Regions from separate parts of the Rubrobacter tropicus genome, predicted to be linked through region 2. Evidence: riboswitches for the same ligand, from Rfam matches in the RefSeq annotation. Region 2 holds a riboswitch; each other region holds the start of a gene.
The links. Region 2 has a riboswitch for cyclic di-GMP ahead of GBA63_RS18480 (right-handed parallel beta-helix repeat-containing protein). Riboswitches for the same ligand answer to the same signal wherever they lie in the genome.
Positions count from the first base shown of each region.

Region 1: it holds a riboswitch for cyclic di-GMP, as region 2 does, so the genes downstream of both, GBA63_RS03185 (glycoside hydrolase family 5 protein) here and GBA63_RS18480 (right-handed parallel beta-helix repeat-containing protein) in region 2, are expected to answer to the same signal.
Region 3: it holds a riboswitch for cyclic di-GMP, as region 2 does, so the genes downstream of both, GBA63_RS02395 (calcium-binding protein) here and GBA63_RS18480 (right-handed parallel beta-helix repeat-containing protein) in region 2, are expected to answer to the same signal.
Region 4: it holds a riboswitch for cyclic di-GMP, as region 2 does, so the genes downstream of both, GBA63_RS01525 (response regulator) here and GBA63_RS18480 (right-handed parallel beta-helix repeat-containing protein) in region 2, are expected to answer to the same signal.

Region 1 covers NZ_CP045119.1:682,014-687,894, reverse strand. Annotated here, with positions in the region: gene GBA63_RS03210 (hypothetical protein) at 1-276, opposite strand, end outside; gene GBA63_RS03205 (hypothetical protein) at 375-635, shown strand; gene GBA63_RS03200 (GNAT family N-acetyltransferase) at 766-1,269, opposite strand; gene GBA63_RS03195 (HD domain-containing protein) at 1,389-2,720, shown strand; tRNA gene GBA63_RS03190 (tRNA-Lys) at 3,093-3,165, shown strand; cyclic di-GMP riboswitch class I at 3,368-3,447, shown strand; gene GBA63_RS03185 (glycoside hydrolase family 5 protein) at 3,466-4,800, shown strand; gene GBA63_RS03180 (hypothetical protein) at 5,497-5,781, opposite strand.
Region 2 covers NZ_CP045119.1:3,696,891-3,702,771, forward strand. Annotated here, with positions in the region: cyclic di-GMP riboswitch class I at 1,109-1,185, shown strand; gene GBA63_RS18480 (right-handed parallel beta-helix repeat-containing protein) at 1,195-2,217, shown strand; gene GBA63_RS18485 (right-handed parallel beta-helix repeat-containing protein) at 2,764-3,729, opposite strand; gene GBA63_RS18490 (LuxR C-terminal-related transcriptional regulator) at 4,068-4,814, opposite strand; gene GBA63_RS18495 (hypothetical protein) at 5,149-5,881, opposite strand, start outside.
Region 3 covers NZ_CP045119.1:515,122-521,002, reverse strand. Annotated here, with positions in the region: gene GBA63_RS02415 (NUDIX hydrolase) at 1-160, opposite strand, end outside; gene GBA63_RS02410 (SRPBCC family protein) at 201-770, shown strand; gene GBA63_RS02405 (4Fe-4S dicluster domain-containing protein) at 858-1,091, opposite strand; gene GBA63_RS02400 (Crp/Fnr family transcriptional regulator) at 1,369-2,121, opposite strand; cyclic di-GMP riboswitch class I at 2,434-2,508, shown strand; gene GBA63_RS02395 (calcium-binding protein) at 2,630-3,157, shown strand; gene GBA63_RS02390 (hypothetical protein) at 3,319-3,537, shown strand; gene GBA63_RS02385 (SDR family NAD(P)-dependent oxidoreductase) at 3,753-4,463, shown strand; gene GBA63_RS02380 (class E sortase) at 4,538-5,146, opposite strand; gene GBA63_RS02375 (sulfurtransferase) at 5,403-5,881, opposite strand, start outside.
Region 4 covers NZ_CP045119.1:338,287-344,167, reverse strand. Annotated here, with positions in the region: gene GBA63_RS01530 (aminotransferase class I/II-fold pyridoxal phosphate-dependent enzyme) at 1-1,710, opposite strand, end outside; cyclic di-GMP riboswitch class I at 1,965-2,045, shown strand; gene GBA63_RS01525 (response regulator) at 2,105-5,182, shown strand; gene GBA63_RS01520 (alpha/beta fold hydrolase) at 5,617-5,881, opposite strand, start outside.

The DNA of each region.
Region 1 (5,881 bases), 1.4 Mb from region 2:
AATCCTGAAGAAGTCCATCCGCTCCAGGTAAGCCGGCACGTCGCGCCTCGGAAGCGCGAGGCTGACGTCCTCGCACCGCTCGCACAGGTACTCCAAGAGCGCCGCCAGGCCGCAGAGACCCGCAGGCTCCACGAACTCGACCGTGCTCAAGTCGAGCGCCACCGGCCCCCCGTCCACCCCCGTGGCGGCAGCGAACGCGGGGTCGAGGCTGCCCATCGTGAGCACCCCGCTCATCGCGCCCCGGCTGCTGACGTTCAGTTCCAGCTGCGTCTTCATCGGTCTTATTGTAGCTGGTGACGCTACGGAGATGCACCTGGCATCGGGGATCGGCTATCCTGATCCCGTAGGGCCCGGGACAACAAGGATGGGCCCGCGTGGAAGGTCACAGCAAGGTGGAGAAGGCGCTGTTCTCACTGGCCGCGTTCGGCGCGTTGCTCGCCGTCTCGGCCCTAGCGCTCTTCGCCCTGGCTGGTTTCGGGCTCGCCTCCGACCTGTTGCGCTCCGCGGCCGGTGGCGTGCCCGGCCTGATCCCGGTAATGCTGCTGACGAGGTCCCCGCGAAGCGGCAGCGCATCGCCGCGCTGCTGTTGCTGGCCTCCGTCGTTGGCCCTCTCGTCTTCATGCTCGCGAAAATAGTCTTGCTCTTGCTGTCCACCGTCGTGGAGGAAGGAGGGGAAATCGGTTTCACCGTCAGCTTTCTCTCTTCGACGATGGGTGCGTCGGTAGCGCGTCTGCTCGGCATCAACCCTTCAGGACCGCGGGGCGTTCAGGATTCGCGCCGGCGTTCGTAGAAGAGCTCTGTGTAGCGGCGGTTGTCGTAGCGGCTGAGGAGGCTGCCGTCGCCGACCTGCGTGAAGCCGTTCTTCTCGAAGACGCGCTGCATGCGGTGGTTGTGGGAGAGCGTCGAGCCGCGGATGTTTTCGAGGCCCAAGGTGTCGAAGACGTACTCGACCAGGAGCTCGACGGCCTCGGTGGCGTATCCCCTGCCGCGGAGGGCGTCGGGCCCGATCTTGATGCCGAGCTCGCAGCCCCCCCTGCGGAAGTCGTAGAGGGTCGCCATGCCTATGGGACCACCTTCGGCTTCGATGATGAACGTCTTGACGGAGCGGTCCTCCCAGCGGGCCAGGTAGTCGCGACGGGCGGCGGAGAGGGAGACCCGTATCGGGGAGCGTCCGTTCCAGGCGGCGAGCTCGGGGTCGCGGTCCCAGGAGTAGGCCGCCTCCACGTCCGACTCGCGCGGCGGCCTGAGGAGGATCGACTCCCCGCTCAAAACCTGGACCTCTTCGGCGTGTATGGCTGCCCCCTTCTCGAAAAACAGAATGTTACACCCGTCGGGCGCGCGGGGCCATTTTGGTTAGAATGTGCTGGGCGAGTCAACCGGGGGCGTCTTTGAGCGGAACGGTCGGGGAGTTCTTCGGGGGCTCCGGAAGAAGAATCCGGGATGTGATCTGGGGCGACGTCCCCACGGACAGGTCGGTGAGGGCCCTGCTCGAGACCGACGCGATGCAACGCCTCAAAGGCCTGAGCCAGCTCGGCCTGACCTTCGCCGCCTTCCCCAGGGCCCGCCACACGCGCCTGGACCACGCCGTCGGCACCTATCACCTCGCGCGGCTCACCCTCAAGAGGATCGTGGACACCGGCGCCTACCTCGAAGATCGCGACGTGCAGGGCGCGTTGGCCGCCGCCCTCCTCCTCAACGCCGGCCGCTACCCTTACTCGGGCGCCGTGGAGGGGATAGCCCTGCCGGGAGCGCCCACTTTCAAAGAGTTGAGCCGGCGTTGGATCGAGCATACCGAGGTCGCCAAGGTCCTGCGCAACGACTGGGACCTCGAGCCCCACAACGTCTTCCGGCTCGTATCCCGTGGAGATACTCCTCCGCGCGGCCTCACCCCGACAGAGCACCTCCTGCGCGACATCCTCTTCGGCTCGCTCGACGTGGACGGCCTGGACCGGCTCGTGCGCGACGGGCGGGGGGCGAGGGTGCCCTTCGGCCTCGTCGAGGCGATGCCCCTGATCGAGAACCTGAGGATCGTCGGCCAGGAGAACCGGGCCGTCCTCTCCCTGGATGAGGAGAGCGCGGGATGCCTGCAGTCCCTCGTCTTTTCCAGGTACCTGATCCACCACAACGTCTACGGCCACCATGCCCTCCGCATCCCGACGGTGATGTTCCAACGCGCCGTCCAGGACGCCGTTCAGGACGAGATAGTTACCTTCGACAAGCTCTCCGAACAGGACGACGCGGGCGCCTTCGTGCTGCTGGAGGACTCGGCCGAGGCCGAGAGCTCCACGTCGGTCCTGATGAACCGCCTCGCCGAGCGAAAGCCCTACCACCTCGCCCTGCAGTTCGACGAGCGCCATCCGGGCTACGACCCCCTGATACGCCTCCGCGACGACGCCTCCTGGCGACGCCGGGTCGAGGAGGCCTGGTCCCGCTACCTCACCCGCTACCGCAAGGGCGTCGCCGGCCCCTTCGACATCCTCATAGACCTCCCCAGGCGCCAGGACTTCTCCGTCGACCTGCGCCTGATCCGCCACCTCCCCCTCCCCGGCGAACGCAACCCCGTCGGCTGGCGAAGCCTCTCCGGCATGTCCGGGGACGACCTTACCCGCTTCCACGCCCCCCTCCGCCGCGTAACCATAGCCACCGCGACCGAAAACCTCGCGACCTCGGTGAAACGCCACGCCGAAGAGCTCTTCACCATCGCAAGGGAAGTCGGATAAACAGCGTTTCAGCCTGTCAGCACGCTCCGGCCTTGCGGCCTCCGCTTTCGGCATCTCAGCATTTCAGAGGTTGCTCTGGCACCACCCGGGCGAGCAGAGGATTTCTGGTCCGGCTGAAGCGCTGAGAGCCGCCGAAGGCGGCGTGCTGACCGGCTGAAATGCTGACAGGCTGAACTGCTGACCAGCTCATAAAAAAAGGGCCGGCGTTCACAGAAGGGAAGCCCCTTTTCCGGCCCTTAGCGGCCCGTAGAAGAACCGCTAGGATGATACAAAGATTATAAACACACGGCCAGGGTCCGCGCAAGCCTCGACAACAAAACTTAACCTTCGACCCTGGCCATCCCGATCGGCGATGCTATAATCCCCGCGCACGGGCCGCTAGCTCAATTGGCAGAGCAAAAGACTCTTAATCTTTAGGTTCCAGGTTCGAGTCCTGGGCGGCTCACTCCAAGAATGCCCCGTCTTGCGGGCAGGACACGGCAGCGGGAAGAGCCCCCGGTGGACCGCCGGGGGCTCCCTACTGCAACGGGTGCTTTCGCCAGACCTTCTCGGTCCCACGGGCCGCTTCGCTGACCTGGCGCTTCGTCCATCTCGGACAAACCTCGCCGTCTTGACACCCCTTGTTCACATGTATACATTTGCCTCCTGCTGCGCAAGGGCGACCCCGTCGTGAGGCGGGCAGGCAAAGCCACGGGCCTATCCGCGGATAGGCGGCCGGGCCACCGAACAGAAGAGGGGGGAATAGGTGCGGTCCGTTGGCGATTCTTCGAGGGTGCCTGCCGTCGGAACCCTGAGCCGCAGGGGATTTATCAGGCGGCTGGCGCTTGCGGGGGCGGGGACGACCGCCCTGGGCGTCGTTGGCGGCGGTCCCTCGCGGGCGCACACGGGAGACCCGGAGCATGGTGGGTATCAGGATGCGGTCACCCACCTGGCCCTCGACGAGCTCAAGATCTTCACCTCCTGGCTACGGGGTGCCCGGGGCTACATAGGCGAGGTCGGCTTCCCGCAGAACACGACTAGGAGCCGCGAAGAGTTCGCCCCCGACGAGGAGCGGTGGGCCCGACTGGGCGAGGCGTGGTACTCCCACGCCGACGCGAAGGGCCTGTGGGTGACCGCGCAGGAGTGCTCGGAGCGCTACAACGATACCCACGACGGCGGCTACTTCGCCTCCCTGTGGATGAGCGTGGGCGAGGGGGCGGGCGGCCCCAACCCCATAGCCGTCGCAAAACCCGGCTACCAGGCCGCGCTCGTGAAGCGGCACCTGGACGTGCCAGGGGCGTGGCGCGGCGTCAACTTCTCGGGCGGGCAGCGGTGGGAAGAGGGCACCCACTCCAACAGGGCACCAGGCGTCTACGGCGAAGATTACTGGTACCCGACCGTCAACCCCACCCCCTCGGACCCGGCGGTCAACGGCGGGATGAACTCCTTCGGATACCTGCGCTCCGAGGGGGTGGGGATCGTCAGGATCGGGTTCCGGTGGGAGCGCCTGCAGCCGGTGCTCGGGGGCGGCCTGAAGACGGCCGAGCTCGCGCGGCTGAAGCGCTCGGTCCGCAACGCCGGGGCGGCGGGCCTCAAGGTCGTGCTCGACTGCCACAACTACGGCGGCTACTGGACGGCGGCCATCGGCGGCCACGACGGCACCGGCAAACAGGCCCTCAACTCCCCCCGCTGCACGGTGGGCCACTTCAGGGACCTGTGGAAAAGGCTCTCCGCCCAGTTCGGCTCGGACCCGACGGTCATCGTGTACGACCTGATGAACGAGCCCAACGGCAAGAAGGGCATCGTCCCGGCCCGCGGAAAGACCCAGGGCCAGACGTGGGAGGCGATCACCCGCTCCGTCGTCTCCGATATCCGCGGGCGCGGAGACAGGACCACGATCGCCGTCACCACCTACAGGGCCAGCGTGGACGAGTGCGTGGACCACCACCCCAACGGACCCTGGATCCCCACCAGCATACCCAACGTCCGCTACACGGCCCACCAGTACTTCGACTACTACTCGGGGTCCGGCACCGGCGGCGGCAACTACGTGCGCTCCTACGAGGACGAGAACGCCCACTACGCCGCGAAGGGTTACTAGAGCAGATTGCAGGGAGGTTGGACCTCCCTGCAATCGCCGTCAGCTTTCAGCGATCAGCTTTCGGCTGCCTTTTCTTTGGCCGATGGCTGACGGCCGATAGCCGATAGCCGATAGCCGATAGCCGATAGCCGATAGCGCGGGTTGCGGTGGTTCAATACCACCGCAACCCGCTTTAGAAGCGCCCGCCGTCGGACTCGGTGGCGACAGTGGTCTACCCAGAGCGCCAGGCCGGGACCAGGGAAAATGACCGGGAACGTGCCGTAACCTCCGGCCCACCCCTCGCAGGATCGGCCCGATCCCGGATTATAGTAACGTTAAGTTTTGTTAACCGGGGCTTGCGTGGCCGACGAGCCGCGCCGCGGACCTCCGCGTCGGCCCAACGATAAGGGCTGCCGGCATGTAAACGAGTAACGTCCGGGCAACCTGTCAGGAGAGGTTACTGCGACCGACCCGGTTCGAACTCCCGGTCTATGGGCATCAGACAATTACTCTTACAAGCGTTCAAGACAAGGGGCGACACGTTACCCGAGTGCGGGAAGATCTAAGCGGCTGAGATGCCGAAAGCGGAGGCCGTAAAGCCGAAGCGTGCCGACTAGCTGAAATGCTACAAAAAAGACCGGGGAGGTGCAGGCTCTTCCCCGGCCAAATGGGGGACGGACCTGTTGGTGGTCCGTCCCCCGCTTGTTACGTTATCTGCTACCTGCGACGCAGGATCGCGTAGGTCAAGATGCCCGAACCCACGAGCAGAGCGGCCGCCGGCAAGAGTATGGCCGGGCCACCGCTGGTCGGCAGATCGTCCTGAGCCATCTGACCGCTGGTCATCTCCATCATCGTCGTGCCGCCCATCATCTGGCCGCCCGTCTGCTCCATCATCATCGTCGTGCCACCCATCATCATGGTGGTGTCCTGAGCCATCGCCATCGGCACCAGGACTAGCATGGCCAAAAGTGCGACAGTGGCCAAGAGTATTGCCCTCTTCATCCAGTCCTCCTTTTTCTGTTGTTTCCGTCTCTCAAGCGGCCTGCATTTCCTTCTCCACATGAGAAGTTACCCACAGTGTACATAACCGAAACTCAAAAGT
Region 2 (5,881 bases):
CACGAGTACCGTTTTTTCGTAGGATGCACGGAACGTCTCTCGGTGTCATCATAAGCATCGTGCAACCGTCCGAATCGAAACAGACGATGGGACCAGGGTCATCACTTGTGCATTGGGGCAGAGTAGGAGCAATGCTTGCCGGGGTGTTGTTCGTAGTGTGGGGCTACTTCCATGGCCTTGAAAGCTCTTCGGCCCCCCAGGAGGCCGTCGCAAAAGTACTGGGTTTCGTCGTACCGCTGCTATTCTTGGCAGGCGCGGCAGCGTTCTGTGTTTGGAGTAGGGAACGGTTAGGTTGGGTTGAGTCAGTTGGGCTCGTCTTTTGTAGCCTGGGCGCGGGGCTTGGCTTCTTATACCGTGTCTTGGATGCCTCTGGTGCCGTAGATGCGGCGGCGAGGTATGCGTACCTTGCCGGAAAAGGCTTGCCGCCTTTCTTGTTCGACTGGTTTCCTTGCTTACTGCTGGGTTTGACCCTGGTGGGCCTCGCCCATCTTGGCGCGACAACCTCGCAAGATTATCGCTGGTTGCCCCTGGCTACGGGACTGTCAGGTTGGCTCTACCACTTTAGCGACGTGAATGGTTTCATCGAGGCTCGCTGGGCTCACGTGCTCTTCGGGATATTGTTCGGCTGCGGCTGGGTGATGTTGGGTGGCATGATCAGGACCAACAAGAGCGGCCGATACTCCGACGACCCTGGCGGCTAAGACTCCGTAAAGAGAGGGCCGCCGCCGCGATTTGACTTTGTCGCTGTGAGATTCTTGGGAGCTCGCGGATAGCGGTGGCGCATCCTGCGTACAGGGCGTCTTTGGGCCGTCGCGCCGCTTTCGTTGGTGTATCTACGGAGGATACGAGCCGGACTCACGGGGGCCACAACTTGAGAGCGTTCGAAGAATTATCTTAGATCGAAGGGCCCACCCCTCCGGCTTTGGAGCGACCGTGTGGCGTGTGTCGGATGCGCTTGTTCTTGTCGTGGAAGAGCTTCGCGCTCCATACTCCTGTTCTCTCGAACACCAAACCTGGGAACCGATCGGACCGGCAGCTTGCGTCCATTTCACCCGCTAGTGTGCGCATTTACTCCGGTCCCACGTGCATTTGTAGTAGACTGGGCAAACTCACGAAAAGGCAAACCCGTCGCGAGGCGGAGGACGCAAAGCCACGGACCTCTCAGGAGGTGGCCGGGCTACCGAAGGAGGGAAGATGGCACGCGGCCCGCTTGTTATATTATTAGCATTTATCGCAAGCTCCGTCGTATGGTGGGGAGAGGGAACAGCACGGGCGGCGACCGACTGTTCGGGCGTTCAGATCCGCGAAGGCGACGACATCTCTCTGGTGGCAGACGCCCATGGCGCGCGGACGACGTTCTGCATCAACGACGGCGAGTACCCTGTCGTTCGGTCCGTCAAAGTACAGTCGGGGGACCGCTTCCGGGGAGTGTACGGTGACGGAACTAGGCCGATAGTAAGGGGCGCAGGCGCTACTACCATCTTCGACACGTTCGGCTCCGACTCAGCTGCGATCATCGGCCTTCGGGTTCAGGGGGCCATCGGCAGCGAGGCCTGTTCTCCCAACTGCGGGCGGGGCATAGGCGGGGGTGGCACGAACCTCTACGTCTCTGATGCGCACCTCATGCACAACGCCAATCAGGGCATAGGCGGGGTGGGTCCCGGTCTACTCGTGGTCAACTCCGTGTTCGACGACAACGGGTACGATTCCACCTTCACGGGCGAGACTGCCGGGCCGGTGAGCGCGGCGGGCATCAAGAGCGTCAACTCGATGATCATCAGAAACTCGGTCGTCAAAGACAACCGCTGGGCCGGCCTGTGGTGCGACATCGACTGCACCCGTTTCGAGGTGCACGATTCGACCGTCGTCAGGAACGGCAAGGTCGGCGTGCACGACGAGATCTCCTCCGGTGCCGCCATCGTCGAGGGTAGTACCATCAGGTACAATGGCGGCCTCGCGGCGGCGGGATCTCGACGGGCAGACCTGATCGCCCTCAACAGCAAGAACTTGAACGTATTCGGCAACACCTTCGGCGGCAAAAACGGCGCCGCCCTCATTGTCGCTTTCGATGAGGCGAGATTCAGGGCGGAGCCCAGAGGCGATGGGGGATTCGCCCTAAGGAATATCGATTTTCACCACAACCGTCTGAACGGTGACGCCCTCTCGGGGTGCGGGCTGCCCGACTGGCGGGTGCACTGCTACAAGAATGGTAGATGAGGGCGCTCGTACGCCCCGCGACTACCTTCATCTCCGCGTGGCGCGCCGACGATCTCCACGGTCGTGAAGGCCCCAACTTGCGGCGCAGCGACGGGGATTACCAACGGGCTCGGTCTCTGGAGACCGAGCCCCGAATGTGCGGTTGCTCCCTCCGTCTGTTGCCACCGTCCTCACGGAATGCCGGCCGCGAGCAGGTGACCGGGTCGTAGCGAGATGGTTCGGCACGCCGCCTTTGACCCGCCCGCCTGTCTCATCGTTACGATACGGTCTCGGGGGATCACTACCAAAACAGGCTACGACACGATGGCGTACGCGCGCAGGTCATCTGGCACCGCCCCGGCGTCCCGAATCACAACGTTCAGCAAGGACCGAAATCCCCGAGGCCCTGACTCGCCCGACTGACGGCCGTTCTCACACTCCGATCGGCATGAACTCCGAGCAGGCAGCGTTGCGCCCATCCTCTAGAACGCCGGTTTCCTGGCCGTGACTCCTTCCCCGGTCGGGAAGGTAGCGAGGCCCCTGTCCGCGGAAGCTTCCGTTGCAGGACTAGAGGCATCCCACGCCCGAGAGCGTGCAGCCGACTATAGCGTCGCCGCCCATCGTGTTGTTGTAAATGCTGATGTTCCCGAGAAGCGGTGTCCAGTCGCGGTCGTCCTCGGCCACGTGGATACCGTAGTACGTGTTGCTCCCGAAGGCATTGCCGTACACCTCGGCATTGGCGGACGCGTAGATGATGAGCCCAGCGCGGCGCCCGGCCACCGCGGCGTTGGTCCCGTTGCCCCGTATAACGTTGTTGGCGAAGACGGCCGGACCGCTCGACGCTTCGTAGTGTATGCCCGCCTTGCCGTTCGCCGTGATCGTATTGTTCCTCACCTGAAAGGCGTCGCAGTCGTTGTCACACCATACGCCGGACCAGTAATTGTCGTGAACGCGAGAGTTGAGCACGGTCATCGAGTTGACGCTCTTGATGCCCGCCGCGCTCTGCGACTCGCCGAACCTCGCGAAGGCGGGACTTCCGTTGTGATCTATCCGGGAGTAGGTAACGAGAAGCCCGGGTCCCGTGCCCCCGATTCCCTGGTTCTGATTGTGGTGAGACCACACGTTGTTGATCGTGAGGTTCGTACCACCACCGATGCCTCTTCCGCAGTTCGGCTTGCAGTGGTCTCCGCCCACCGCGCCACTCATCCCGAGTCCCCGGATCGTGGCCCCGCGGGAACCGTTGGCATCGAACACGTGCTGCGCCTTCGTGGTCGTGACAGACGGACGTGTTCCATCGGAGAACATCCCGATAAACCTGTCACGATTCTGGACCCTTACCGGGGTCGGGACAGCATAGTTGCCATCTTTGATGCAGAACGTCGTGCCAGCCCTGGCGTTGGCTGCCACGCTGGAAAGGTTCTGCCCCGGAGAGACCTGCTTGCCCGTGCAGGTCGCCCCCTCTGCCTGCGGGACGTAGGCAAAAGCCGAGAATAGCGTGGCCAAGGTCGCTGACAACACCAACAAACGTTTCACGCTAGACCTCCGTCGTTTTTGCGCTCCCCTGCGATCCTCCTCACAATCTGCCCTTGCCGACTCAGTCCAGGCCGCCTGGGGCTCGGCTGTACCGGCCACCACAGCAAGCCCGGGCCACGGGTTCGTAAGACGCCCCTACGTAGCCAGAATCGCACGGAGGCCCTGCGAGTAGTACAGCCTACAGCGAGAAGCTACGATTCCCCCTCCAAAGGAATTCTTTCGCAGCATCTTACGGTTTTTCTTTCGGCCAAGTATCTACTCAACTGGATACGCTGTATATTGGTCATCTGACCCATATTTTCTGACCGGCAGACCCATATCCGACCGGGATTACGACACTAAGAATGCCCAGAGGAAGAGCCCCTATCTCTCGTGCCCCGCACCAACCCCAACTCCGCGGCTTTGACGGCCGCCTGAGTGCGGTCAGAGACCTCTAGTTTGGAGATGATGTGTTCCAGATGCTTTTTCACCGTCGAGATGCTCACGTGAAGCTCCTGGGCGATCTGGTGGTTGGTGTTGCCCTTGACGAGGTACGGCAGCACATCGAGTTCCCGGGGGGTAAGGAGGGTTCCTCTGGCGGCCCTTTCTGACCGCGCGGGGGTTCGCCCGACCGGTAGGAACTTCGTCTGCTGCTCACGCCTGTTCTCGCCTTCCAGCCTCTTGAGAAGGCGCATAGCCACCTCGCGGTTGAAAGGAGACATGCCCTCAAGCGTCTTTTGTGCGGCGTTCAGCAGTTGGGCGGGCGTCGACCCTTTCAGAACGTAGCCGGCGGCGCCCAACCGTACCGCCTCCAGCAGGAGGTCTTCGCTCTCCCTGGTCGCCAGAAGGAGCACCCTCGTTCCGGGACATTCCTCCTTGAGCGCCCTGGCGGCTTCCATTTCGACGGCATCCGGTTGCGTGAGACCCACCAAAGCGATGTCCGGCCGGAGATCGCGACACAACTCGAGGGCCTCTCGCCCGTCCCGCGCCTCGCCGACCACGCGCAAGTCGGGCTCGCCCGAAAGTGCGGCCCGTATTCTCTCTCGCGCAAGGGCCTGGCGGTCCAGTATAAGCACCTTTGACGGCGCGGGGTCGTCGTTCCGCATGTCGGCTCCTTCAGTCCCGGTCTAGGCGACCTCGTCGAGTGGACGACTTGTATCTTTCTCCACAACTCGACAACGGAACAACTCGGACACGTGATCCCTCCTGGCCCACGGCCTCGGATAACCGGCTGCGCCGCTAGCGCACCGTCGCCCCGACTCGCGGTCTTCCTCTCGACCTCGGCTGAACCTTCTTGCGGCCAGGAACGATCTACTCCCCTGACGCGTGCGGCATCGAGGCCATCGCTCGACTTGCCGGCATTGCCACAAAGCTCCGTGGGCTCCGACGGGGGCGGAGGCCTGATCGAGTGACCGTCCTGGACGGAGCGTGCGCGGTTCGTTACGGGACGGTCTTATTCGCCGAAAACTCCGAAGTGTTGCCCGTCGTGTCAGTCGCGGTCGCGGTTACGCGGTCTCCGCTTGCGACCCCGGTCACCGGCACCGAAAACGTACCGTCAGGGCCGGCGACGGACGAGCCGATGAACGTCTTGCCCTCGCCGTAGGGGCCCGTGGCTGAATCCGCGATAAAGACCTCGACGGTACATCCCACACAAGCCGTCCCCGTAACCGCAAGAGGCGTGGCCGTCTCTATTACAGGGAAGTTCAGCTGCTCGTTGGCGTCGCCGTCGACGTCGCCCGGGTCGTTGGGAGTATCTCTGCCAAGGGTCGGGAGGTCGATCCCGAGCCCTGCGTTGCCGAAGATTGAGTTGCGTGTGATCGTGTTCCTGTCGCTGTCCGCACCGAAGATGCGCACGCCATTTACCCCGTTGTTCGCGACGACATTATCCGGCCCGACGTACGAGTCCGAGGAGTTGGTGCCGTTGATGCCGTCGATCTGCACGCCCGAGAGGGCGTTCGGTATAGCAGTGCCATCACGCGCGATGCCGATGCGGTTTCCGTGTATCCGGGTACTCTTGGAGTTCTTCGTGACCAGGATCCCCCCCTTCGTGGTGCTGTTCCCGATCACGTTGTCGGCGACCACGTTGTCGACGGGCCTATCCTCGACCTGCACGTTCCAACCCTCGTGGGAAGCGTAGTCCGGGGCAGCGTTGCCGGAAAGATCGGTGCCGATA
Region 3 (5,881 bases), 1.2 Mb from region 2:
CTTCGGTCAAAGCGACGACGGCCGCGAACCCGCCGCTCTCGAGCACCCCGTACTCGATCCTCTGCCCCCCGGGCAACTCCACCCCGTCCACCCGAAACGAGCACCACGGACTCCGGTACACGTACTCCCGCCCAAACGTCCGCCAGCTCCCGTCCTCCACGAAGGGGAGTATATCCCCGCAGGATGTATAATTTTGCTACATGAACGTAGCAACATCGAACAAAATCCTTGATTCGGCCTTTGGGGCGAGCGTCTTCGCGCCGGCGGCGCCGGAGGACTTCTACGAGGCCGTGCTCGACGTGCGCGGGTTTCCGGCGTGGGCGCCCGGCGTGCGGCGGGTCGAGGTGCTCTCGGGCGAGGGGGGGACCGGGATGCTCTCGGAGTGGGAGGTCTCGTTTCTCGGCCTGAGGAAGAAGGTCCTGAGCGTGCTGGAGGAGACGGAGGCCCCGTACCGGCTACGCTGGACGTACGAAGGACCGCTCGAAGGGTGGGGCGAGTGCTCGATAGCCGCCGTTGGTGGTGGCGCGGTGGCGGCCTTCGGGACCGTGCTGGTACCGACGGATCCGTTCCTGGCGGCCCTGGCACGGGGAGCGACCGCGAGAAGCGCGGCGGGAAGCCACCTCAGGCGCTCGCTCTCCCGGCTAGGCCGGCTGGTAGCGGGCGACGACGCGCGGGTCATCGTTGGGCCGGCGCCCGCGGGCAGGCGGGCCGATCGCCGCGGTCCGTCGGCCAAGAACGCCGTGGGGGTAGGACCCAGAATCTCTCGCTAGCATCGCGTCGGGTGGCCGAGCCACGTCTCGCGGCACCAAAAAGAGGGGCCCGAAGGCCCCTCCCCCGTCACCAGATTTGGTTCGCCGCTACTCGAAGTAGTTGGCCGCCTTGGCGATGTAGCTCTCCTGGTCGTCCGGGACCTCGTCCTCGGGGTAGATCGCCTCGACCGGACACTCCGGCTCGCAGGCGCCGCAGTCGATGCACTCCTCGGGGTTGATCATGAAATGGTCCCCGGCGTCGTAGATGCAGTCGACCGGGCAGACCTCGACGCAGGACTGGTCCTTCGTGCCGATGCACGGCTCCGTGATCACATAGGTCATCTTGCTCCTCCTCTCGTAATGCTCTTGTGGCGGCTTTATAACAGCCGGGAGATACCCCAACCACCCACCGTTGACGGCCATCATCTCCACCCATGACCGGGATCATCGCCGCGTGTGATCTGGATCAAAAACCCCGCAAAACCGCGCCTTTTTGGGAACGATTCTCGAATAGGAGGTTTCAGGCTACAGGGGTGCTCTTCGTCGCAGGGTTCCGATAACGCGGCCCTGAGACCTGAAGCCTCCGAAGGAGGCGACCTGAAGCCCGAAGCCTCCTCCTTCAGGTGCGGGAGCGGAGCTCTGCCGGCTTGAGGATGGTTACGGTCTTGCCTTCGAGGTCCAGGATGTCTTCCTGGGCGAGGCGGGAGAGGGCGCGGGAGAGCGCCTCGCGCGAGATGCCGGTCGCCTCTGCCATCTCCTGGCGAGAGAGCGAGGGCTCGAAGACGACGCCCCGCTTGGTGACGCGGCCCTCCTCCGTGGCTAGGTTCAGGAGCATCCGGGCTACTCTTTGCGGGGCGCTGCGAAAGACGAGGTCGCCGACGAGGTCTTCCAGCTCGCGCGCGCGGGCGGCGAGGACCCGGTTCAGGCGGACGGCGCCCTCGGGGAAGCGGCCCATCACCTCGAAGAGGTCGTCGCGGAAGACGGCGTAGAGAACGCAGTCGGTGAGGGCTGTGGCGCCCTGGCTCTGCGGGCGGCCTTCCAGGGCGGCGCCGAGGCCGAGGACCGAGCCGTCGCCGACGACGCCCAGGATCTGGTCCCGCGCCTTCGGCCCGCCGACGGAGCGGTAGAGCTTCGCCCTCCCCTCTCGCATGAAGTACACGGCCCCGGAAGGTTCGCCCTCCCTGTAGAGCGCGGTTCCGGCGCCGAGTTCGAGCACCTCGGCCGAGATCGCGAGCGCCTGGAAGAATCCCTCATCCAACCCCTCCAGGAGTTCGAACTCTTTGAGCCCTTCGAGCTTCGTCAGGTGCTCCACGGCCCGGCAGCGCGCCCCCGGCAGCCGCGCCCAGGAAGGCGGCGCGTTCTCACCGTACACGGGGGAGTGTCCTCACTAGAGTTCGCCGTTTCACGCTACCTTTATACGCTACGTGGCTAGAGATTGCAGTAAGATAAACCGATCCTTGCCTCTACGGTCACCCGTGCGAAGATGCCCGAGATCCCCAGCGGCCAGTCCGGACGAAAGGAACGTCGAGCCCGAGCGGCCTGTAAACGCGGCACCGCTCCCCGGACGCGTCTTCCGTAACCTCGCCGACCGCCCCCAGTGCAGGCTTTATCAAATGCGCACAGCCTCGATAGTCACGGCCGTCACGTTTGAGGGAACCGGGCGGGGGTAGAATCTGCCCAAGTACCCACGAAAAGGCAAACCCGCCGCGAGGCGGGGGCGCAAAGCCGCGGGCCTCTGCGAGGCAGCCGGGCTGCCGAAAGGGGTGGTTCCCAGCATAGACTCTGACGACGCCCGATCCGGGCACACGTACGAAGAGAAAGGCTTCGGGACGCCGCGAACGCCCCGAAACCCGATGTTCACGGATACGAAGGGACGCTCCATGAACGAAACAAGCATACCGAAACGCGCCGCCCGCGGCATGGGCCTCGTTGCGCTGGTGGCGATGACGCTGACGGCGTTGGCGGCCGGCGTCGCCCTGGCGGCCACGATAAACGGCACTACCGGAGACGACAGGCTCTCCGGCACCGCGGCCGCCGACACCATCAACGGCTTCGCCGGCAACGACGACGTATTCGGCCTGGACGGCGCAGACACCGTGCAGGGCGGTCCAAACCAGGACTACCTCTCCGGCGGGACCGGCGACGACGAGGTTGTCGGGGGTCAGGGGCCCGACGAGGTCTACGGCCTGGCCGGCAACGACAGGCTCTCCGGCGAGACCGAGGGCGACCAGATCTTCGCCGCCAACGACGGGCAGCGCGACGCCATCTCCTGCGGCGCCGGCTTCGACCGCGCCTCGGTTGGCCTCAACGACGTCGTAGACGACCAACTCGTTAGCTCGGTGACGACCCTACCCGGCGACGTGGTGAGCATCTCTAGCTGCGAGCGCGTAACGGTGAACCTGCAATAGCGACCGATTCACACCCGCAGGACGTGCAACCGTTCTGCGGGTGGACGTTATGAAGCCGGTCGGCGAGATTGCGTTGGAGCCGCCAAACACCGGCTTCCCAATACGTGGCGCATAAAAGGCGGGCCGCGAAACATGGCGTCCCGCCTTCTACTCGGTGAGACTTGCCCCTAGCGCGTCAAGCGGTAGGCGAGGAGGCCGCCGAGCAGCAGGGCGCCGCCGGCCACGAGGGCCAGGACCGCCGTGGCGCCGAAGTCGGGAAGGAAGCCCAGGGCGCCGCCCTCCTCGAAGATACCGCCCTGCTGCTCGCCCGCGTCGGGGCCGCGGCGGCCTGCCCGACGACGGTCTCTTCCGGAACGGTTCCTTCCGCGGTGGTTCCCTAGCCCTGGCCAGCACCGAACGCGTAGGTTGCGGAGAAGGTCTGGGAGCCGGGTAACAGACGGATTACATGAACTCGCATATTGCGTAACGGTCGGAAACGATGCACAAAGCCCCCCGCCCCCGCACGCAAACCCGCCGCCCACCGTTTAAGCTGACGGGCTGAGAGCCGCCGAAGGCGGCGTGCTGAAATGCCGACAAGCTGCCGAAAGGAAGACCCATGCTACAAGACAAAGTCGCCCTCATAACCGGCGCGAGCCAGGGGCTCGGGAAAGCGCTCGCCCTCGCCTACGCGAAGGAGGGCGCATCGCTCGTCGTAAACTCCCGCAGCGAGCAAAGCATCCGCCCCGTCGCCGAAGAGGTCGAAGGTCTGGGCACGGAGGTGCACGCCGTGGCGGCGGACGTGTCGAAAGGCGAAGACGCGCAAAGCCTCGTCGACGAGGCGGTCGGAAGGTTCGGGGGGATCGACGTGCTCGTAAACAACGCGGGCGTGCTCGGCCCCCGCGTCGCAATAGAAGATTACCCGGAGGACGAGTGGCGGCGCGTTATCGACGCGAACCTCACCGGCCCGTACCTCGTCTCAAAGGCGGCCATCCCCCACATGCGCGAGGGCGGCTCCATCATAAACGTCGTAAGCGGCGTAAGCGTCGATGGAAGGGCCGAATGGGGCGCCTACTCCGTCAGCAAGTTCGGGATGGAAGGCCTTTCCCAGATCCTGGCAGCCGAGCTAAAAGACCGCGGCATCCGCTCCAACGCCGTGGACCCCGGCGGGATGCGCACCGGCATGCGCGCCGCCGCCTACCCGGAAGAAGACCCCCAGACCCGCATCACCCCGGAAGAGAACACGGCCGTCTTCCTCTACCTGGCCTCGGACGAATCGAAAGGGATAACGGCCCAACGCTTCAAGGCGCAAGAGTTCAACAAAGGATGAGAGCACCGACCCGGCAGCAAGAGCTGAAAGCTGATGGCCGAAAGCCGAGAGCGCGGCCCGGGTTCCCCGGGCCGCTAGGCCGCCTTCTCCGACGTATCCGTTAGCTCGGCCTGGATTATGAGGCGCTGGGAGTAGTCGGGGAGCGTGCAGGTCTGGAGCGTGAGGATGTTCTTACCGGGTTCGGCGTTGGTGACCGAGGTGTCGGAGGGGCCGACGGTGAACTCTTTGAAGACCTTGTAGGTGTACTCGGTGCCTTCGGCGTCGGTGACGAAAACCTCGTCGCCCACCGAGACCTTGTCCATATCCCAGAAGGTCAGCCAGCTCTCGGTGTTTGGGAACCCGAGGCGGTGGCCGGCGATGTAGACGTTCGCCTCGTCCTGCCACGGGAAGCCCGTGCCTTCGAGGTGGATGGCGGCGTACTCCTTGAGTTTGGCCTCGTCGTCCCCCGTCGTGGAGGGGATCTCGTCGTCCTCTACGCGGCTCATCGCGGGCACCGTCAGCTTGAGGGTGGTGTCCTGCGGCCCGGCCTGGGTCGTCTCCTCGTTGCCCTGGGTGGTCTCGAGCCTGGGCACGTTGAAGCCGCCCGGGTCCTCGCTGTTGGTGGCCGTGCTGTCGAGGCGGCCGGCCAGCAAGAACGAGGCTATAAGGGCGATCCCGGCCAGAACCATGATCGGGCTGAGCACCCACAAGATGATCTTTTTTGCCCGGCTTCTCTCCATATCCGCACGCGATTGTAGCATCGAGCCGTCGGCTTTCAGCTTTCAGCCCTCAGCCACCCCGTTTCTAGACCGACACGGAGCACGTTTTCGAGAGGTTCCAACCGTCCGCGAACCGCCCTCGGGCGTACGAACGGACAGCCCACTCCCGACGCTGTAGCTAAGGGCGAGACCAAAAAGCTGACGGCTGATAGCTGACAGCGCGGTTCGCGCAGCGAACCGCCTAGCGCTCGGCGGGAAGGTCCTCCCTCACGCCCCACTCGTTCCACGAACCGTCGTAGTTGGCGAGGTTTTCGTACCCGAGCCGGTGCAGCGCGAAGAGCGGCACGGTCGCCGCCACCCCGCCGTTGCAGTAGGCGATGACGGAAGCCTCCCTGTCCTCCGGCACGCCCGCCTCCCGCAGCTTTTCCTCGAGTTCCTCGTCGGAGAGAAAGGTTCCGTCCGGACCGAAGAGGCCGTCCGCGTGCAGGTGCTTCGCCCCCGGAACGTGACCGGGACGCCCCTCGCCCCTCGTCACGGCCCCGGTGTACTGTCCCTCGTCTCGGGCGTCGAGCACGAGGGCTTCGCCCTTGCTCGCGTCCAGCACGTCGGCGGCCTCCTTGCGCCAGCCGGTTCTTGGCCTCGGGGTGAAGCGGGCAGGCGGCGGGGTCGGGGCCTCGTCCGTGGTCGGGCGGTTCTCGGCGGTCCACTTGTCCCAGCCGC
Region 4 (5,881 bases), 1.0 Mb from region 2:
GCCGCTGGATGTTTTGGGTATGCTCCCGGTCCTGACCAGGACGATGGTGTGGGCCTCCAACTCGTGAAGATCCGCCACCGCGCTGCGCACGGCCGCGGCCACCTCGTCGGCATCCACGTTCTTCACGTGGCTGCGTTCCAGCTCGTGGACGATCACCAGGCGCTCGTCCCCGTCGATGTCCACGGAGAAAGCGGCGCTGCAGTCCGGACGGAGGGCCGCGTGGCTCTGCTCCGCCGTAAGCTCTATGTCTTGCGGGTAGTGGTTGCGTCCACGGACGATGATGAGGTCGTTGAGCCGCCCCGTGATGAAGAGCTCCCCGTGGTGCAAGAACCCCAGGTCGCCGGTCCGCAAGAAGGTCCCTTCGCCCGTATCCGCCAGGTAAGCCCCGAACGTGTCCTTCGTCTCCTCGGGCCGCCCCCAGTACCCTTGGGCGACGCTGGGACCCGACACCCACACCTCTCCCACGCGGTCGGGCGGGCAGACGGTCAGGGTTTTGGGATCGACCACGACGATCTCCTGGTCGGCCGGAGCGCGCCCGCAGCCCACGATCGAACGCTGGCCTCCATCCGACGCGGCGACGGCCACCCGATCCCGCTCGAGCTCAGCCCCTTCGAGGGGGAGCACCACGGGCGGATCTTGCCTCCTTCCCCCCGACACGAACACGGTCGCCTCCGCGAGGCCGTAGGCCGGGTAGAACGCCTCCCATCGAAAACCGCAGGGCGCGAAGGCCTCCGCGAACCGCTCCAGGGTCTCCCGCCGGATGGGCTCGGCCCCGCTGAAGGCCAACTTCCAGCCGCTGAGGTCCAGGGTCGCCCGCTCTTCGGGGGTGATCACACGGGCGCAGAGGTCGTAGGCAAAGTTGGGCGCGCCGGCGCTGTCGGCCCCCGTACGGGAGATGGCCCGCAGCCAGCCAAGGGGTCGCTGCATAAAGGAGGCGGGCGGCATGAGGGTGGCCGGGAAGCCCCCGTAGAGCGGCTGCAGTATCCCGACGATCAGCCCCATATCGTGGTAGGGGGGCAGCCAACTCACCATGTGGCTGCCCGCCGAGTGCCCGAAACCGTGGTAGATCAGGGCCAGGTTGTGCAGCAGGTTGCCGTGGGTGACCATTACTCCTTTGGGCGAGGAAGTAGAACCCGACGTGTACTGCAGAAAAGCAAGCGTATCGGCGTCCACCTCGGGCCGGCGCCACGCTTCGGCCCGGTCTTCGCCGTCGTCGGTGGACAGCCAACGCAGCGACCTCATCTCCGGGGCGTGCGCGAGCCGCTTCTCCAGGTTGGACAGGACGGGAGAGGGGGCAAGCGCCACGGTCGCGCCCGAGTCCGTGGCGATGGAGCGCAGCCTGGATATGGGGCGGTTGAGCCGCGGCGGGTAGGCGGGCACGGCCACCACCCCGGCGTACAGGCAACCGAGGAACGCGGCGGCGTAGTCAAGGCCAGGGGGGTAGAACAGGAGGACACGCTCCCCGGTCTCGACCCCCAGAGCTTGCAGCCTCGCGGCCACGTCCCGGGCCCGCCCGTCCAAACCCGCGTAATCCACGAAGTCCCCCGCGGATTCCCCATCCTCCAGGAACATGAAAGCTTGGTCCCTGGCCTGGTGCGACGCCCTGTGCACGAGCAGATCTATCAGGGTGTCGGGCTCGACCTCGTCGTCGGGAAAGGGCGGGCGGAGGTCGTCGGGCACCTCTTGACGGCCGCCTTTGTGCAGCACCATGTTCCCCCTCCAGGATAGTTTGTCCGCGTCACGCGAGCGCTGCCGCGGCGTACAGCAAGCGGCCCCCGCTTCCCGCACGCGCGGCCTTTCGCATGAAGAATAGCACGAGCCTTTCGGGAGGATGCTTGCCGCGTTCACGTAACCGGCCACTTACCGTGCGAACCAAGCTACTTGGCGTACCATGACCCCATGTCGCCACAAACACCCGCGTGTCGCACGGCGCGACCCCCGGCCACGATGTACAATGTCGGGCGTCCTGGAAAAGGTAAACCCGCCGCGAGGCGGGGGCACAAAGCCACGGACCTCACTCACGGGGAGGCAGCCGGGCCGCCGAAGGAGAGATAGAGTCTATGCCGTCCTTCTTTCTCGGAGCCGAAGGGCGCCCGACTCAAGCATGATCAGCGCGTGGAAGAGTGAGGGGGGGCGGTCGCGGGCGTGGCTCGTCTACCTGATCGTGGGCGCTCTCGCGACGGTCGCGTACTTTTTCCTCCCGTCACCGGCCGCGCAGGACACCCTCCGCCCGCTCTTCAACCTGGCGGCGCTGGGGGCGTTCGTGGCCGGCATCCTCATGCACCGGCCGAAGCGTCCGCTGCCCTGGTACCTCTTCACCCTCGGCACGCTGTTCTTCGTCCTCGGCATCGTGACGTTCGTCTACTACGAGGTCACCCTGGGGAGGACCCCGTTTCCTTCCCTGGCCGACGCGTTGCTCATCGCCAGCTACCCTTGCGCGGCCGGCGCCCTGCTGCTTTTCCAGCAGCGCAGGTTCGTTCGCGACAGGGCCAGCGTCATCGATCCCATAATCGTCGCCGTGGGCGTGGGGGTTATCGCGTGGGTCTTCTTGATGCGGCCGTTCTTCGAGGACCAGTCGCTCACCCGGCTCGAGCAACTCGTCTCCGTGACCTACCCGCTCATGGACGTTCTGCTGCTCGCCTTCGTGGTGCGGATGTTGCTCGTCTCCGGCGAACGCCCGTTCGCCTACTACCCGCTGGTCGCGGGTGTGTCGTGCACGCTGGCTTTCGACGCCGCCTACACCGTGTCGACGCTGGCGGGCACCTACGAAACCGGAACCCCGGTCGACGCCCTCGAGATGCTCTTCCTGGTTTTTCTGGGTACCGCCGCGTTGCACCCGTCGATGGTGGATCTCTCCGACGGCGTCGCGCCGGATCCCGAGACCAGGCTCACGCGTCGACGCCTCGCGCTACTCGCGGCGGCCTCCCTGACGGCCCCCGGGCTGCTCGCGGTCCAGGCGGCGCGGGGGGCGCCGCTGAGCGTGCCCGTGATCGCGGGGGGCTCGGTCGTGCTTTTTTTGCTGGTGCTGTTCCGCATGATGGGCCTCATGCGCAACAACGAGCGGGCCGCGGCGGAGATCCGCCACCTCAACGAGGGACTCGAAGAACGGGTCGAGGAACGTACCTCGCAGCTAGAAGCCGTCATCGACGAGCTGAAGGTGGCCAGAAACGAGGCCGAGGCGGCCAACAAGGCCAAGAGCGAGTTTCTGGCGAACATGTCCCACGAGATTCGCACCCCCATGAACGGCGTCATAGGCATGACCGAGCTCCTCCTGGACACGCCGCTCGACGCGGAGCAGCGCGAGTACACCGAGACGGTGAGGGCGTCGACCGAGAACCTGCTGGTCATCATCAACGACATCCTGGACTTCTCCAAGATCGAGGCCGGGAGCATGGACTTCGAGAAGCTCGACTTCGACCTGGAGGCCACGGTCGGGGAGACAATGAGCTTGCTCGCCGAGCGGGCTCACGCCAAGGGCCTGGAACTGGCGAGCCTGGTCGACCCCGGGATGCCGACGGCCCTCAGGGGCGACCCCGGACGCCTGAGGCAGGTTTTGATCAACCTGATCGGCAACGCCATAAAGTTCACCGAGCGGGGAGAGGTGATCCTGCGCGTCGAGATGGCCGAGGAAACCTCCCGAACGGTGACGGCCCGATTCGAGGTAGAGGACACGGGCATAGGGATGAGCGAAGAGCAGCAAGCGCGCCTGTTCCAGCCTTTCACCCAGGCGGACGCCTCCACGACGCGCCGCTTCGGCGGCACGGGCCTCGGCCTCGCCATCTCCAGGCAGCTGGTGGAGCTTATGGGGGGAGAGATCGGGGTGGAGAGCCAACCGGGCAGGGGGAGCACCTTCTGGTTCACCGCGCACCTGGAAAGGTCGCCGCTCGGCGCCCGGACCGTTCGGAATCGATACGCTGATCTGGGCGGCCTAAAGATCCTGGTCGTCGACGACAACGAGACCAACCGCAGAGTAGTGCACCAGCAAGTCGTCTCTTGGGACATGAAGAACGGTGCGGCCGAAGACGGCCCGAGCGCCCTAACGATCCTGAGAGACGCCGCACGGCGGAACGAGCCTTACGAACTGGCGGTCCTCGACCTGGCCATGCCGGGCATGGACGGCATAGAGCTCGCCCGCACGATAAAGGCCGATCCAGCGATAGCCTCCACCCGACTCATACTACTCACTTCTGTCAACTTGCGTGGCGTAGCGGAGCAGGCCTTAGATGCGGGCTTCTCGGCCTACCTCGCAAAGCCGGCGAGGCAGTCCAAGCTCTACGACGCCATCGCAACGGCGATGGGCCGCCCAGCGGACACGACTTCGGCCCCGCCGCACAAAGCGTCCATCGCCGCCCGATCAGACGATGCGAATCTCCGTTCCCTCGGACGGCCCTGGCGGGCCCACGTGCTCGTCGCGGAGGACAACCCGGTGAACCAGAAGGTCGCGGTAAGGATGCTCGAGAAGCTGGGCTACAAGACCGACGTGGTCGCGAACGGTCTGGAAGCGCTCGAAGCGCTCTCCCGCCGTTCATACGCGGCCGTGCTTATGGACGTGCAGATGCCGGAGATGGACGGCTACGAGGCGACCGCCGAGATCCGGAGCCGAGAGAGCGTCGGTCGTCACACTTCCATCATCGCCATGACCGCGAACGCGATGCAAGGCGACAAGGAGAAGGCGCTGGCCTCCGGTATGGACGACTACGTCCCGAAGCCTGTGAAATCCGAGGAACTCCTGAAGGTACTTGAACGGTGGGTCCCCGAGGAAGGAGACCCGGGAGTCGAGGCCGCCGCGGTTGATGACGCCTCTGCCGGGAAGGACTCGGAGCAAGGTCCGTTGGACCGGGGCGTACTCGCGGGCCTGCGAGAGCTGCAGGTGGAGGGCGAGCCAGACATCCTCGGCGAACTGACCGAGTTGTTCCTGGCCAGCGTAGCGCCGCAGCTCGTGGCCCTGCGAGACGCCGTGGAAGCCGGGGATGCCCGCCCCGTCGAGCGGGTCGCGCACACCCTGAGAGGAAGCTGCGCGAACATGGGGGCCGTGGCGATGGAGGCTATTTGCGGAGAGCTCGAGGGGATGGGCCGTTCTAATGACGTTTCGGCCGCTCCGAGCCTGCTTTCTCGACTAGAGGCAGAGTACGAGCGCGTCCGCGCGGCGCTCGAACAGGAGCTGTCGAAGGGCGCTAGCTAACCCGCGCCGAACGCACCCTTTCGGCTGCAGCATCCGCCAGAACAGCACACCCACACCACCGAGTGCGGAGGCGAAGCGTCGCGCGGCGGGCGAAACGGGTCCCCCGACGAAGGAACACCGTCCCCGAGCGTGGCGGCTTCCGGGGGCAGCCGTACTTCGCTCCTTCCCCGAGCTACTCGGCCGGCGAGCCAGCTCTCACGCCGCTTCCGGGAAGGCTATGAGCCCGGGCAACCGTATCCGCAGAGAAACCACAATCGTCGTCTGTTCGGGGCACGCGCTTTCGAATATCCCCATCGTCATAACTCACGCACTCGATCCGGGTGCCGGCCTCCTGCTCTTCGGTCGTTGCCTTCGCGAAGAAGGTGCAGGGATCTGACCTTCGCCGCCCTTCCGAAAACCCGTAGGCAGACTCTACGAGCGCGAAGCGCACGTCCTTAGCGGTACCACTCATCCGAACGGAGAAGGTCATCCCACTGCCGTGTGTACGGTGGCCACATCATCGTGTAGTGGTTGGCGCCTGGCAGGACCATCTCGGCGCGGATGTCGAGCGCCCCGGCCATTGCGTCGCGGGTCTCGTCGGGGATGAGCGGCCGGCTGCCGGGGAAGAAACCCTCCGAGGCGCGGACGAGGGCGACGGGGCATCCTACGGCACGCATCTCCTCGATGGTCGGGCTGGTTTTGGTGACGGAGGGCGAGTCC